One region of the Sporosarcina jeotgali genome, then DNA from elsewhere that is predicted to be linked to it. Evidence: riboswitches for the same ligand, from Rfam matches in the RefSeq annotation. Region 1 holds a riboswitch; the other holds the start of a gene.
The links. Region 1 has a riboswitch for S-adenosylmethionine ahead of PGH26_RS14945 (bifunctional homocysteine S-methyltransferase/methylenetetrahydrofolate reductase). Riboswitches for the same ligand answer to the same signal wherever they lie in the genome.
Positions count from the first base shown of each region.

Region 2: linked by a shared signal. The riboswitch ahead of PGH26_RS11135 (methionine ABC transporter ATP-binding protein) and the one ahead of PGH26_RS14945 (bifunctional homocysteine S-methyltransferase/methylenetetrahydrofolate reductase) in region 1 are both predicted to bind S-adenosylmethionine.

Region 1 is NZ_CP116341.1:2,949,438-2,957,092, forward strand. Features, by position in the region: gene PGH26_RS14930 (hypothetical protein) at 1-954, opposite strand, end outside; gene PGH26_RS14935 (biotin transporter BioY) at 1,084-1,692, opposite strand; gene PGH26_RS14940 (histidine kinase) at 1,818-2,003, opposite strand; SAM riboswitch class I at 2,143-2,247, shown strand; gene PGH26_RS14945 (bifunctional homocysteine S-methyltransferase/methylenetetrahydrofolate reductase) at 2,347-4,206, shown strand; gene metH (methionine synthase) at 4,187-7,639, shown strand.
Region 2 is NZ_CP116341.1:2,239,257-2,246,911, reverse strand. Features, by position in the region: gene PGH26_RS11165 (3-hydroxyacyl-CoA dehydrogenase/enoyl-CoA hydratase family protein) at 1-913, shown strand, start outside; gene PGH26_RS11160 (acetyl-CoA C-acetyltransferase) at 944-2,119, shown strand; gene PGH26_RS11155 (acyl-CoA dehydrogenase FadE) at 2,156-3,943, shown strand; gene PGH26_RS11150 (arsenate reductase family protein) at 4,024-4,383, shown strand; gene gcvH (glycine cleavage system protein GcvH) at 4,461-4,844, shown strand; gene PGH26_RS11140 (thioredoxin family protein) at 4,912-5,211, shown strand; SAM riboswitch class I at 5,262-5,367, shown strand; gene PGH26_RS11135 (methionine ABC transporter ATP-binding protein) at 5,488-6,510, shown strand; gene PGH26_RS11130 (methionine ABC transporter permease) at 6,507-7,175, shown strand; gene PGH26_RS11125 (MetQ/NlpA family ABC transporter substrate-binding protein) at 7,414-7,655, shown strand, end outside.

The DNA.
Region 1 (7,655 bases):
TCCGAAGTAACTGTTTTGCAGACTGACGGCCTCCGGAGACACAGCTCCATCGATGTAATCAGGAATATCGGCAAGCGCGAACTTTTCTACTTTCCCTGTCATCGGATCCGTCATGACAATTCCTTTTACGTCGAATCCGTTGCGTGCAGATATGAATTTCCCGTAAGAACGAATGTAGTGCGGATTTCCTTCATCGTCAATTTCCAACTGGACGTCTCCATAAAAGATCAGTTCAGGAAATTGCAGGCGCATATGGCGATCTACCTGTTTGTTGAAGTAGGAGGTCTCCGTGTAAGTCATTTCCGACGCAATGAATTTTGGATTATCCGCGGAATCCGTAGCGCTCATTCGAAAATAGCCAGGTGTCGTCTTGCCATTCCACCACTTGAAAAACCCTGAAAACTCGACCGGCGCTATATACACATAGTCGTCTTTAACTTTTTGAATTTGCAGATGCCCCAAATCGTAGTAACTCGTATTCGGAACTTGCCCGAATGCTTTTTTCATTTTGTTGCGGGCAAATTTCGGCGGTACGCTGGCAGGCGTCTGAGTTTCGTCAAAAGCCTCGATTTCAACTTGCTGATCCATTTCAACCGCTTTAAATTTAGTGTTCGCATTTAATAGAGGTGCGGATAAAATGTAAATCCCTGCGAGGACTGCAATTGCGGCTGCAGCAATTTTACCCTTTCTGAAAACACCTCCGTCTAAAATAGCTCCTAGTATCGCGGCTGCGAGTAACAGGACCCATACGGAAGACCAATGCTGATCTAGGTTCGTTGTGTAATAAAAAACAGCTGTCCCTAATGCAATTACTATAGCAGTACTGATGACAGCAGCTGCCCTATAATCGGAGTTGCTTTCTTTTTCTTCTCCAAGGCCATTTTTGTGCAGCGGCACCGCTAACAAGGATGCCGCAATCCCGGCAATTAGAGAAAACAAGAGTAAGTGAATCATAATAAAGCCATCCTTCCTTTTGTTAAGTACTTACCTCTGTATACGGATGAGGGGACAGAAATGTTTCAGCTTTTTAAACCGGACATAGAAAAACCGATTTCCCTTTTCGAGAGAAACCGGTTTAATGAATTAAATAGAACGGCGTGTTCTAAGAATGCGCGCCATTCGATGGCCGAACACTCCCGCCAATACAGAAAGAATAATGTCTTTCGGTAATGGCGGCAGCATCCAAATCCATGCTATTTTGTACGTGAACGCATCCGGTGCTGCTGCCCATAGCTTGTACGCAGCAAACATCCAGTTTGTCCCGATGAGATAATTGACGGCACATCCGACAAGTGCTGCGATTACAAATCCTGCCACGGTGCTGTTTTTTTCAATGATTTTTCCGACGATATATGCAACGAAAATAAATGATAAAATAAATCCGAACGTCGGGCTGACGATTGCACTGATGCCACCGCTGAACTTCGCAAATACTGGTGCACCTGCAAGACCGATAGCCATGTAAACTGTCATCGAAATTGCTCCATAACGGCTTCCCAGCAGCAGTCCTGCTAAAACCGCAAAAAATGTTTGCAATGTAATCGGCACGCCGCTTACTGATAAAGCCGGTAAGAAATATGTAATATTTGCTCCAATCATCATTAATGCAGCGAACATCGCTGAGTAGACAAGCCCAAGCGTTCCGTTGATTGTTTTAGAACGGTTTGGTTTCAAAGTTGCTGTTGCTCCCATTTATAACACCCCTTTTAACTATATAGTTATAGAATAAAAGGAAGGAGCCATTGTGTCAACCTCATTATATTTTCGGTTAACACAAATATAAGCAATAATAAAACTGACAGCTGATTCCTGTCAGTTTATTGTCTTTTCCCTTCATCTTTAGGGAAGAGGAAAAAGGAAATAACTCCACTTAAAAACATTGCGCCAAGTGTAATATAAAAACGAGACATGACAGGCACATCTGTAAAGTTTTTGTTGAGCATAACCCAGGCCACTCCGCCGACTAATAACACCATCGGGATAACAAATTTGAACGCCCTCATAGCAATCCCCTTTCTTTGCATGTCCTAACAGTTTACCACATACACTTAGTAACTCACAGTTCACCAGTTACATTGTCTATTGACGGAACTATCAAACAACGGTATGATGTGTTAAATTATTCACACAACTTAATAGTCATTCTTATCAAGAGAAGCGTAGGGATCTGGCCCGTCGATGCTTCAGCAACCAGCCATATGGTCAGGTGCTACTTCCAGCGGATTTTTATTGTCCGGCAGATGAGGAGGAGACAATCATTTAGATGACAAAGCCTTCTTCGTACGTTAGAAGGCTTTTTTATTATTCTCTGCTTCATTGCTCTGCCGCAAGAAAGGATGATTGAAAATGAAATTACTGGAACGATTAAAAACAGAAGTCCTGACAGCGGATGGTGCAATGGGGACGCTTCTTTACGCTGAAGGACTGGACTTTTGCTATGAACAATTAAATGTTGAAAAGCCGGGTGTCATTCAAGGGATCCATGAACAATATATACAAGCCGGAGCGGATATTATCCAAACCAATACTTATAGTGCTAACTCCTATAAACTTGCTCGCTACGGTCTGGAGCATCGAGTACAGGAATTTAACGAGGCTGGTATTCAGATTGCTAAACAAGCTGCAGCAGCTGGCGGTCAATACGTGCTCGGTACAATCGGAGGAATCCGGAGTATCCGTAAAAGCGATGCAACGATTGATGAAGTGCTATCGATTGTTCAACAGCAGGCGGAACCGCTGCTTGCAGGTGATCCAGACGGATTATTACTGGAAACATACTACGACTTTGAAGAGCTGTCTGCAGTGGTGAAGCACCTTCGAAACCAAACGGATATTCCACTTATTGCCCAAGTCTCCATGCACGAACCTGGTGTCTTGCAAAATGGGCTGCAATTGAACGATGCCCTGCACCGATTGGACGATTTAGGAGCCGATGTCGTCGGGGTAAATTGCCGACTTGGTCCATATCATACAATTCAAGCATTTGAAGGCGTTGAACTTCCCGAGAAGGCATTCTTATCTGCCTTTCCAAACGCTAGTTTGTTAGATGTCGAGGATGGCAGGATTGTTTATGTATCTGAAACCGATTACTACGGGCGAGCAGCTCGATTGTTACGGGACGAAGGTGTCCGGCTGATTGGAGGATGCTGCGGAACAACCCCTGCCCACATTGTCGCCGTGAAATCTCAATTGGCTAATCTGCCGCCCATTACTAAGAAAACTGCAGTTCCGCATAAACCGATTGTTATTCGGGATGCCGAACCGGCACGTTATGAACCTTTGCACACAAAGGCAAAACGTGAGCGCACAATTCTCGTTGAGCTGGATACACCGCGTCACTTGGAAACTGAAAATTATTTTGAGGGGGCTCGTCAGCTTCAAGAAGCGGGAGCGCATGCTGTGACAATGGCTGATAATTCTCTCGCTTCCCCGCGGATTAGCAATCTGGCGATGGCGTCTATTGTGAAGCATCAAGATGATATTCGGCCACTCGTCCACATTACATGCCGGGATCATAATTTGATTGGATTGCAGTCTCACTTGATGGGATTGGACGCATTAGGAATCCACGACATTTTAGCAGTGACTGGCGACCCTACTAAAATCGGAGACTTTCCCGGGGCAACAGACGTTTATGATGTTTCTAGTCTTGAACTCTTCCAGCTGATTAAAAAGCTGAATGAAGGAATTTCATTTTCCGGCCGTCCATTACGCAAAAAGGCAAACTTTTCAGTCGCGGGTGCGTTCAATCCGAATGTCCGAGTCGTAGAACGCGCGGTGAAGCGTCTTGAGAAAAAGATCGAATGCGGTGCTGATTATTTCATAACACAACCGGTCTATACAAAAGAGAAGATTATTGAAATCTATGAAGCCGTCAAACATTTGGATACTCCCATTTTCATCGGCATTATGCCGTTAACAAATATTCGAAACGCCGAATTCCTGCATCACGAAGTTCCTGGTATTAAGTTATCTGATCAAGTGCTCGAACGCATGAGAGCCTGCGGGGATAATCGGCAGGCATCGACTGCTGAAGGGATTCGAATTGCTCAAGAATTAATTGATACAGCTGCATCTTTATTTAATGGCATTTACTTGATTACCCAATTTTTACGTTATGACATGACGGTAGAGCTTGTACATTATATTAACCAGATTGATGCTGAAAGAGAAAGAGAGGTGCACCATGTCACAACAACTTATTAAAGATGAACTAAAGAAACGAATTCTCGTGATGGATGGTGCGATGGGAACGATGCTGCAAAATGCAAATCTAACGGCAGAGGACTTCGGCGGTGAAGCATATGAAGGATGCAACGAATATTTGAATCTGACAAAACCCGACGTTTTGACTCGGATTCACCATGAATATCTTGAGGCAGGTGCTGATATTATCTGCACGAATACCTTCGGCGGTACGCCTGTCGTGCTGGACGATTACGACTTAGGCAGTGAAGCGGATATCATTAACCGACGCGGTGCAGAACTTGCACGCGTTGCAGCGGATGAGTTCTCGACAGCTGAACATCCACGATTCGTCGCAGGAGCAATGGGTCCAACGACCAAAACACTGTCTGTAACAGGCGGAATTTCGTTTGACCAACTGGCAAATGATTTCTACGTCCAGGCGAAGGGATTAATCGACGGCGGCTCGGATCTTCTATTAATGGAAACCAGCCAAGACATGCTGAATGTTAAAGCTGGCACGATTGGGATCCGCCGGGCTTTTAAAGAAACTGGCCGGGAACTTCCAGTGATGATTTCTGGAACGATTGAACCGATGGGAACAACATTGGCTGGACAAAGTATTGAAGCCTTCTACGTTTCCATCGAGCACATTAACCCTCTTTCAGTCGGTCTTAACTGTGCAACGGGACCTGAATTCATGACGGATCATTTACGTTCTTTATCAGAACTCGCAACAGGGTTTGTCAGCTGCTATCCAAACGCCGGGTTGCCAGATGAGGAAGGTCATTATCACGAATCTCCGGAATCGCTTTCGAAAAAACTGGAAGGTTTTGCGGACAAAGGCTGGCTCAATATAGTCGGCGGCTGTTGTGGAACAACGCCTGCTCATATTCAAGCAATCCGCTGTGCTGTGGATGGAAAAACTCCACGTCCTCTCCCTGCAGTAACTCATGGACATACCGTCTCAGGTATTGAACCGCTTTTGTATGATCCGAGCATGCGTCCGATTTTGATTGGGGAACGGACCAACGTTATTGGTTCACGTAAGTTCAAACAGTTGATTGTCGATGGGAAAGTGGAGGAAGCGGCTGAAATCGCACGGGCTCAAGTTAAAAACGGCGCCCATGTCATTGACGTTTGTCTCGCTAATCCAGATCGTGATGAGTTAACAGATATGACAGATTTCATGAAGGAAGTTGTGAAAAAGATCAAAGCGCCTCTGGTCATTGACTCGACCGACGAAAACGTTATAGAAGAAGCACTGAAGTACTCCCAGGGCAAAGCAATTATCAACTCCATCAACTTAGAGGATGGCGAAGAGCGCTTCGATGCAGTAATGCCGATTGTTAAGAAGTACGGAGCAGCAGTCGTGGTAGGGACAATAGATGAAGTCGGTATGGCTGTTACACGGGAACGTAAATTGGAAATCGCCAAAAGATCGTATGATTTACTTACAAACAAGTGGGGACTCGCACCTGAAGATATTATTTTCGATCCGCTTGTATTTCCTGTGGGAACAGGAGATGCACAGTATATCGGCTCTGCTGTTGAAACGATTGAAGGAATCCGGCTGATTAAAGAACACTTGCCGCGGGCACTCACCGTCCTAGGTGTCAGTAACGTTTCGTTCGGACTGCCTCCTGTAGGGCGTGAAGTATTGAACGCTGTCTATTTGTATCACTGCACGCAGGCCGGACTGGATTATGCCATTGTAAATACCGAAAAGCTTGAACGCTATGCGTCGATCCCTTCAGAGGAAAACGATATGGCAAATGCGCTGTTATTTACAACAACCGATGAAACACTCGCAGCCTTCACTGATTTTTACAGAGGAAAGAAGAAAGAAAAAACAGAAGATGATATTCCGAAAACCGTTCCTGAACGTCTTGCTTATTATGTTGTGGAAGGAACGAAAGAAGGACTGATTCCCGATTTAAATGCCGCACTGAGCCAGTATGATGAGCCTCTCGACATTATAAACGGTCCACTTATGAAGGGAATGGCAGAAGTCGGCAGACTGTTTAATACGAATCAGCTGATTGTTGCTGAAGTGCTTCAAAGTGCTGAAGTCATGAAAGCCTCCGTGTCTTATTTGGAACAGTTCATGGAGAAAAAAGAAGACGACAATGGGAAAGGAAAAATTGTGCTCGCAACTGTAAAAGGGGATGTCCACGATATTGGGAAAAACCTTGTGGAAATCATATTAAGCAACAATGGGTTCAAAGTTGTGGACATTGGAATCAAAGTAACACCTGCACAGCTGATTGAAGTCATCCGGAATGAGAAGCCGGATATTATCGGACTTTCCGGATTACTCGTCAAGTCAGCCCAACAAATGGTGCTGACTGCTCAAGACTTCAAGTCTGCAGGAATTGATTTGCCGGTAATGGTAGGCGGCGCTGCACTCACTCGTCGATTTACGGATACTAAAATCGCACCGGAATACGATGGACCTGTCATTTATGCAAAAGACGCGATGCAAGGATTGGACCTTGCGAACCGTTTACAAGGCGGGGAAAAAGATGCGCTTCTTCTTGAACTAGATCAACAGCTGGAAAAGCGGGCCGCAAATGATGCTATTAAAGCAGCTAAGGCTGCTGATAAGGAAACCTCTGCGGTTGCGGTTGCAATCCGTCCTGTGAAAACAGTCCGTTCAGATGCTCCTATTTTCATTCCGAATGATTGCAGAAAGCGAGTGCTGCGGGATTACTCCATCTCCCACCTCTCCCCTTACGTCAACATGAGGACACTGATTGGACATCATCTGGGACTTCGCGGGTTTACGGATTCGACATTGAAAAAGCGGGAACCGCGCGCAGTGGAACTGCATGAAATGGTGACTGGATTTTTAGAGTCTGGAAAACTAGGAGCGTCCGGCTTGTACCAATTCTTCCCTGCTCAAGCGGATGGAGATGACGTCATCATTTATGATCCGCGAAACCAAAAAACTGAAATTGAGCGATTTACATTCCCTCGACAACAGCAAGATCCATTTCTTTGTTTGGCTGATTACTTGAAGCCGGTGGATAGCGGTGAAATGGATTACGTTGCGTTCATGCAAGTAACGGCTGGCCACGGAGTCCGTGCAGAAGCGGAACGGTTGAAAGCAGAAGGTAAGTTTTTGGAAAGCCACGCGTTTCAAGCGACTGCCCTTGAGCTTGCAGAGGGCTTTGCAGAACGGGTTCATCAGGAAATCCGTGATCAATGGGGATTCCCAGATGCCACTGATTTCACGATGAAAGACCGGTTTGCAGCAAAATATCAAGGACAGCGATTCTCCTTTGGCTATCCTGCCTGTCCAAACTTGGAAGACCAGGCGAAACTGTTTGGGTTATTGAAGCCAGAGGACATTGGAGTTCACTTAACAGAAGAATTCATGATGGAACCTGAAGCTTCCGTATCCGCAATCGTCTTTGCTCATCCAGATGCACGTTACTTCAATGTTGAATAAAGAACGAAAAAGATCC
Region 2 (7,655 bases), 710 kb from region 1:
ACTTCTTGAATTCCATTCACAGTCTAATGCGATTGGCCTCGACATTATGCAAATGATCAACTTTGCGGTGGATGAAGTCGAGAAGAATTACAAAGGTCTCGTTATCGGCAACCAAGGAAAGAACTTCTGTGTCGGTGCAAACCTCGGAATGATCTTGATGGAAGCGCAGGATGATAACATCTTCGAACTCGATTTTGTGGTGCGTACGTTCCAGAACGCCATGATGAAAATCAAGTATTCCTCAAAACCGGTCGTTGCTGCACCGTTCCAAATGACGCTGGGCGGCGGAGCGGAAGTCTGCTTGCCAGCGGCTCATATCCAAGCTTCCATGGAAACGTATATCGGGCTTGTTGAAGCCGGTGTCGGCCTCATTCCCGGCGGCGGCGGAAACGTCGGTCTGTATTTGAAACACTTAAAAGGATTGCCGAATGGCCTACAAGTAGACTACCAAAACATCGCAAACAACGTATTTGAATCCATTGCGATGGCGAAAGTGTCGACTTCCGCTGATGAAGCACGTGAAAACAACTTCCTCGATTTCGCAGACGGCATTAGCGTCAACGCGGATCACCTTTTATATGATGCAAAACAAGCAGCACTATCGCTTTATGACAATGGCTATCAAGCGCCAAAGCATGAGAAATTCCCGGTAGTTGGTGAAACCGGCTATGCAACATTATTACTCGGTGCAGAAGGCATGCGTTTGTCAGGGTTCATCAGCGATCATGATATGAAGATTGCGAAGAAACTCGCATATGTATTGGCTGGAGGGAAACTGCCATACGGCACACTAGTCGATGAGCAGTACTTGCTGGACTTAGAGCGGGAAGCGTTCTTGAGCCTTGTAGCAGAGCCGAAGTCACAAGCACGTATGCAGCACATGCTTGTCAAAGGCAAACCATTGCGTAACTGATGAATCAGAACTTTTAGAGGAGGAAATACAATGCGTGAAGCAGTAATCGTAGCGGGTTCCCGCACACCGGTCGGCAAGGCAGGCAGAGGATCGCTTGCGACAGTCCGACCAGATGATCTAGGAGCTCTTACTATAAAAGAAACACTAAAACGCGCAGGAGGTTATGACGGTCCGATTGAAGACCTGATCATCGGCTGCGCAATGCCAGAAGCAGAACAAGGCATGAATATGGCGCGTAACATCGGTGCACTGGCGGGATTGCCAGACACGACACCAGCGATTACGATTAACCGGTTTTGTTCATCAGGACTCCAGTCCATTGCGTATGCAGCTGAGCGGATCATGCTCGGACACTCTGAAGCCATCCTAGCAGGCGGTGCAGAATCTATGAGTATGGTTCCAATGATGGGCAATACCGTTCGCCCGAATGCAAAGCTTGCTGAAGAAGCACCTGAATATTACATGGGAATGGGGCATACTGCCGAGCAAGTTGCCGTAAAATATGGAATCAGCCGTGACGACCAAGATGCGTTTGCGGTTGAATCCCATCGTCGTGCAGCAGCGGCGATTGACGCTGGAAAGTTCGATGACGAAATTGTCCCAGTCGAATTTACAAAAGGATATGTCGACAGCAATGGGAAATTCGCAGAGAAAAAAGAGACGTTTTCGATGGATGAAGGCGTGCGTCGCGGTACGACTACTGAAATCCTGGCGAAACTGCGTCCTGCATTCTCCGTAACAGGAACCGTTACTGCCGGTAATGCTTCACAAACGTCTGACGGAGCAGCATCTGTACTGGTCATGGATCGCGAAAAAGCTGTGGCGGAAGGGCTTACGCCAATCGCGAAGTTCCGTTCGTTTGCAGTAGCAGGCGTACCACCTGAAATTATGGGAATCGGACCGATCGCTGCGATTCCTAAGGCCCTGAAAATCGCTGGACTATCGATTGAAGATATTGACGTATGGGAATTGAACGAAGCATTCGCATCCCAATCGCTTCAAGTCATCCGTGAATTGAAGCTGGACACAAGCAAAGTGAATGTGAATGGCGGTGCAATTGCACTCGGTCACCCGCTTGGTGCTACAGGTACGATTTTGACGGTGCGTATGATGAGTGAACTGAAGCGTCAAGGCAAGCAATTCGGTGTCGTTACGATGTGTATCGGCGGCGGAATGGGCGCAGCTGGCGTGTTTGAATTATTATAAGCAAACTAGGAACGTAAAATAGAGGAGGAACTAGAAATGACTGAGACTACGACAAATGAGCTAATTAAAGGCGGAGCGTTTTTAACTGAAGACATTACACCGGATCGCGTATTCACTCCTGAAGACTTTTCTGACGAGCAGAAGATGATCGCGAAAACTGCGGAAGACTACGTGAAAAACGAAGTGCTTCCAGTTGTGGATAAGTTGGAAAATCATGAATTTGAGCATTCCGTAAAACTTCTTAAATCTGCCGGGGATCTGGGCCTTCTAGGCGCAGATGTTCCTGAAGAATATGACGGCCTGGGATTGGATAAAATCTCATCTGCATTAATCTCAGAAAAACTTGCAGTAGCAGGCGGATTCTCAATCACTCACGGTGCACACGTTGGAATCGGTACGCTTCCAATCGTATTGTTCGGTAATGAAGAGCAAAAGAAGAAATACTTGCCGAACTCTGTAGCAGGAGACAAAATTTCTGCATACGCGTTAACTGAGCCAGGTTCAGGATCAGATGCTCTTGGAGCTAAAACGACTGCGAAGTTGAACGCAGCGGGTACTCACTACGTATTGAATGGTGAAAAGCAGTGGATCACGAACGCTGGATTTGCGGATGTATTCGTTGTCTATGCGAAAATCGACGGTGATAAGTTCTCTGCATTCATCGTAGAACGCGAATTCCCTGGCGTTTCTGTTGGAGCGGAAGAGAAAAAGATGGGTATCAAGTCTTCATCTACACGTACATTGATCTTGTCTGACGCTGAAGTGCCTGTTGAGAACTTGCTTGGTGAAGTCGGCCGCGGCCACATCATCGCTTTCAACATTTTGAACATTGGCCGCTACAAGCTTGGAGTCGGTACAGTTGGCGGATCGAAGCGTGCGCTTGAACTTGCGATTTCGTATTCAAATGAGCGTAAGCAATTCAATACGCCGATTTCATCGTTCAACTTGACGAAAGAAAAGATTGCAACAATGGCGTCCCAGCTATATGCGACGGAAAGCTTGATTTACCGTACAGTTGGTTATTTCGAGCAGCGTCAAAGCCAGATGACTGCTGAACAGCAAAAAGACGGAAAAGCGATTGCAGCAGCAATTGCTGAGTATGCAATTGAATGTTCTATCAACAAAGTTGTCGGTTCTGAGACACTCGATTATATCGTTGACGAAGCGGTTCAATTACACGGCGGATATGGTTTCATGGCTGAATACGAAGTGGAGCGCGCATACCGCGATTCACGTATCAACCGAATCTTCGAAGGAACAAACGAAATCAACCGCATGATCGTTCCGGGAACATTCATGAAGAAAGCATTGAAAGGCGAGTTGCCATTGCTGCAACAAGCTCAAGCACTTCAAGAAGAGCTTCTTATGATGATGCCGGAAGAAATCGGCGATGCACCGCTTGAACAAGAAAAAGTTCTAGTGAAAAATGCGAAGAAAATCGGTCTGCTGGCTGCTGGATTAGCTGCACAGCGTTACGGTACGAAGCTAGAAGAAGAACAAGAAGTCCTTGTAAACATTGCGGATATTGCGAACAACATCTTTGCAATGGAATCTGCGCTCCTGCGTACTGAAAAAGCAGTCGCGAAAAACGGTGCGGAAAAAGAACAGCAAAAAATCTTGTACACCGAGATTTTCTGTCAAGAAGCATTCGCTGCAATCGAACGTGATGCAAAAGAAACACTATACGCAGCAGTGGACGGAGATAACCAGCGCATGATGATCTCCGCATTGCGCAAGTTGACTCGTTCGAACCCTTACAACGTAATTGCGAAGAAGCGTGAAGCATCCGTCAAGCTTATCGATGCTGCTAAATATGTAGTTTAATACGTATATTCCCATCCAGACTGCAATTTAAGTAGTCTGGATGTTTTTGTGGTAAAATGGAACCAATGGGGGTGACTGTATTGGGACTGCACTATTATGGCTATCCAAAATGTACAACATGTAAAAAGGCTGAAAAGTGGCTGAAAGAAAATGAGATTCCATACGAAGCATCGAACATCGCTGAACAGCCGCCGAGCGAACAAGCATTGAAAGAAATCATCACAAGTTCACAGTTGCCGTTGAAGAAGTTCTTCAATACGAGCGGCATGAAATATCGTGAACTTGGATTGAAAGACAAACTTGCGACTATGAGTGAGGATGAACAAATTAAATTGCTGGCATCTGACGGTATGCTCATTAAGCGTCCTCTGGTGACAGATGGTAAAACGACCACAGTAGGCTTCAACGAAGAGACTTTCGCAGAAACGTGGAAGGCTTAACTTCATTTCTTGTCTTTCAAAGGTACCTGTGGCAAAATAGAATTAGACATAACAATTAACTGTTGGAGGGGTAAAGAATGAGCACACCACAAGGTTTGAAGTATTCTGAAGAGCACGAATGGGTTAAAGAAGAAGACGGTAAATACCGAATTGGTATTACACACTTTGCACAATCTGAGCTTGGTGATATCGTGTTCGTTGAATTGCCATCAGTTGGCGACGAATTAAAATCAGACGAGCCATTCGGCAGTGTTGAATCTGTAAAAACAGTTTCAGAACTATATGCACCAATCAGCGGTAAAGTCGTTGAAGTAAACGAAGATTTAGAGGACAGCCCCGAGCTAGTCAACGAATCTCCTTACGAGGGTGCTTGGATGGTCGTTGTGGAAGCAACGAAGCCGGCTGAACTCGAAGAGCTTATGACTCCTGAAGACTACGACAAAATGACTGTCGGAGAATAAAACCTCAAGACGCCGCTGATCCGGCGTCTTTTATATTTTCTTTTGAAATAGAGTGAAGGTGATAGGTATGAATGAATGGACATATAGTGAGTGGAAAGAACTCGCTGATCGAGAAGAGCTTACGGCATTCTATTTGTATACACCGCTATGCGGAACGTGTGCAGTGGCCAGCAAAATATTGAATGTCGTAACAGAATTGAAGCCTGATGTTCCGATTGGAAAAGCCAATTTGAACTATGTTGAAGAACTTGCAGCAGAATACCAGATTGAAAGTGTCCCGTGCTTGCTCATTAAGCGTAAAGGAAAGTCACTTGAGAAAGTCTATGCCTTTCAATCGGTTCAAAATATTCTCGAAAAGCTTAGTTGACACTCCTAAATCGCTATGGTATAACTAATAGCAACCAATTGAATAACTGACTCTTATACAGAGAGGTGGAGGGGAGTACCCTGCGAAGCCCGGCAACCGTCAATAAACTTGAAATGGTGCCAAGTCACACAAAGCATTTGCTTTGAAAGATGAGAGATCGGATGAACGCCATGAATTTTAATGCGTACGCCTTTCTGTGAATCTGCAGGAAGGCGTTTTTATTTTTTAATTGCAAACAATCATGGACAGAATGAAAAGCAGTGAGGTGGGTGTCGAATGATTCAATTAGCAAATGTCAACAAACGATTTGGGACCTCAAGCACTGCAATTACTGCAGTTGACGGAGTTAACCTTACAATTGAAGAAGGAAAGATATACGGCATTATCGGATACAGCGGTGCCGGGAAAAGTACATTGATCCGCTTGCTGAACGGACTGGAACAGCCAACAGACGGATCGGTCGAAGTCAATGGACGTAAGATCTCATCCATCGGCGGAAAAGAACTCCGCCAAGCCCGGCAAAAAATCAGTATGATCTTCCAGCATTTCAATTTACTTTGGTCTCGCACCGTTAAAGAAAACATCATTTTTCCGTTAGAAATAGCAGGTGTTAACAAAGCAGAGCGAGAGAAAAAAGCATCTGAACTGATAGAGCTTGTAGGATTAGCAGGACGTGAAAATGCTTATCCATCGCAATTATCAGGCGGCCAGAAACAGCGTGTCGGGATTGCCCGGGCACTTGCAAACGACCCAGAAGTACTCTTATGTGATGAAGCCACGTCAGCACTTGATCCAGAAACGACGGACGCAATACTAGACTTGCTGACAAGCATTAACGAACGTCTCGGATTAACAATTGTCCTCATCACGCACGAAATGCACGTCATCCGGAAAATCTGTCATGAGGTCGCAGTAATGGAAGCGGGACGCGTTGTAGAAACAGGAGACGTACTGCAGCTCTTCCAGTCACCTAAAGAACCGATTACCAAACGATTTGTTTCACAAGTGACGGAACCGGAAGATGCGAAGAAAGTGATGTCACTCATGCATCAGGATTATCCGGACGGCACCCTCGTCAAACTAGCATTTGTCGGAGAACGCACTGAGCAGCCTGTCCTCGCTAGTTTAATAAGAGAGTATCCAGTGGATGTCAGCATTCTTCAAGGGAACATCTCGCAAACTCGCGGCGGTGCATACGGGACGCTGATTTTACAACTGACAGGGGACCCCGAAGCCATTACAAATGCGATTCAATACTTACATGAACAAGGTGTTCAAACGGAGGTGTTTGAGAAATGATTGAAACCTATTTCCCGAACGTCGACTGGGCAAAAATGTGGGATGCAACTGTAGAAACCCTTTATATGACCGCAGTCTCCACCGTATTCACATTCATTATCGGACTCGCACTTGGAATTCTATTGTTCCTAACTGCACCTGGTCATATATGGGCTAACAAACTCGTGAATTTGCTGACTGGCTCGATCGTTAATATCTTCCGGTCGATTCCATTTATCATTTTGATCATCCTGCTTATTCCTTTCACGAAATTCCTGCTCGGCACAATTCGCGGACCGGAAGCAGCAATGCCGGCATTGATTATAGGAGCCGCACCATTTTACGGAAGAATGGTCTTGATTGCGCTGACTGAAATCGATAAAGGTGTACTGGAGGCAGCACGCTCAATGGGAGCAAAAACCTCAACCATCATCTTCAAAGTATTATTGCCAGAATCGATGCCCGCTTTAATCTCAGGGATCACAGTTACTGCGATTGCACTGGTAGGCTACACAGCAATGGCAGGAATTATCGGTGCCGGAGGACTTGGAACACTCGCTTTTCTAGACGGATTCCAGCGAAGCCGTGAAGACGTTACTCTCGTTTCAACCGTCTTAATCCTAGTCGTCGTCTTCATCCTGCAATTCGCAGGAGACTTCGCCGTCAAAAGATTAGACAAACGATAATCCAGGGAAAAACAGGCGTGCCTGTCTACTATATAATGACTTTGGTTATGGACGGTGTTGATTTACGTTGCAGGCGGACGCTTTCCGCGGGCTCGAACTCAGCCTCCTCGGTCGCTGCGCTTCCTGCGGGGTCTTCGGTCTTCGCTGATTCCGCAGGAGTCGCCGCCTTACACTTCAATCAACGGATCATGTATTAGCAACAAAGTCACTAAAAAATCAGAAAAGGGAAGTGGAATGGATGAAAAAGTTTTTAACTGGAATTTTACTAGCGGTACTTGTATTAGCACTTGCAGCATGCGGAGCCAAAGACGACAAAAACGGAAGCGCAGGCGGTTCTGATGAAGACTCGAAAGTCATCAAAGTCGGTGCTTCAAACGTTCCACACGCAGAAATCCTAGAAGAAGCAAAGCCATTGTTGAAAGAAAAAGGCTATGACTTAGAAATCGAACCGTATCAGGACTACGTACTTCCGAACCAAGA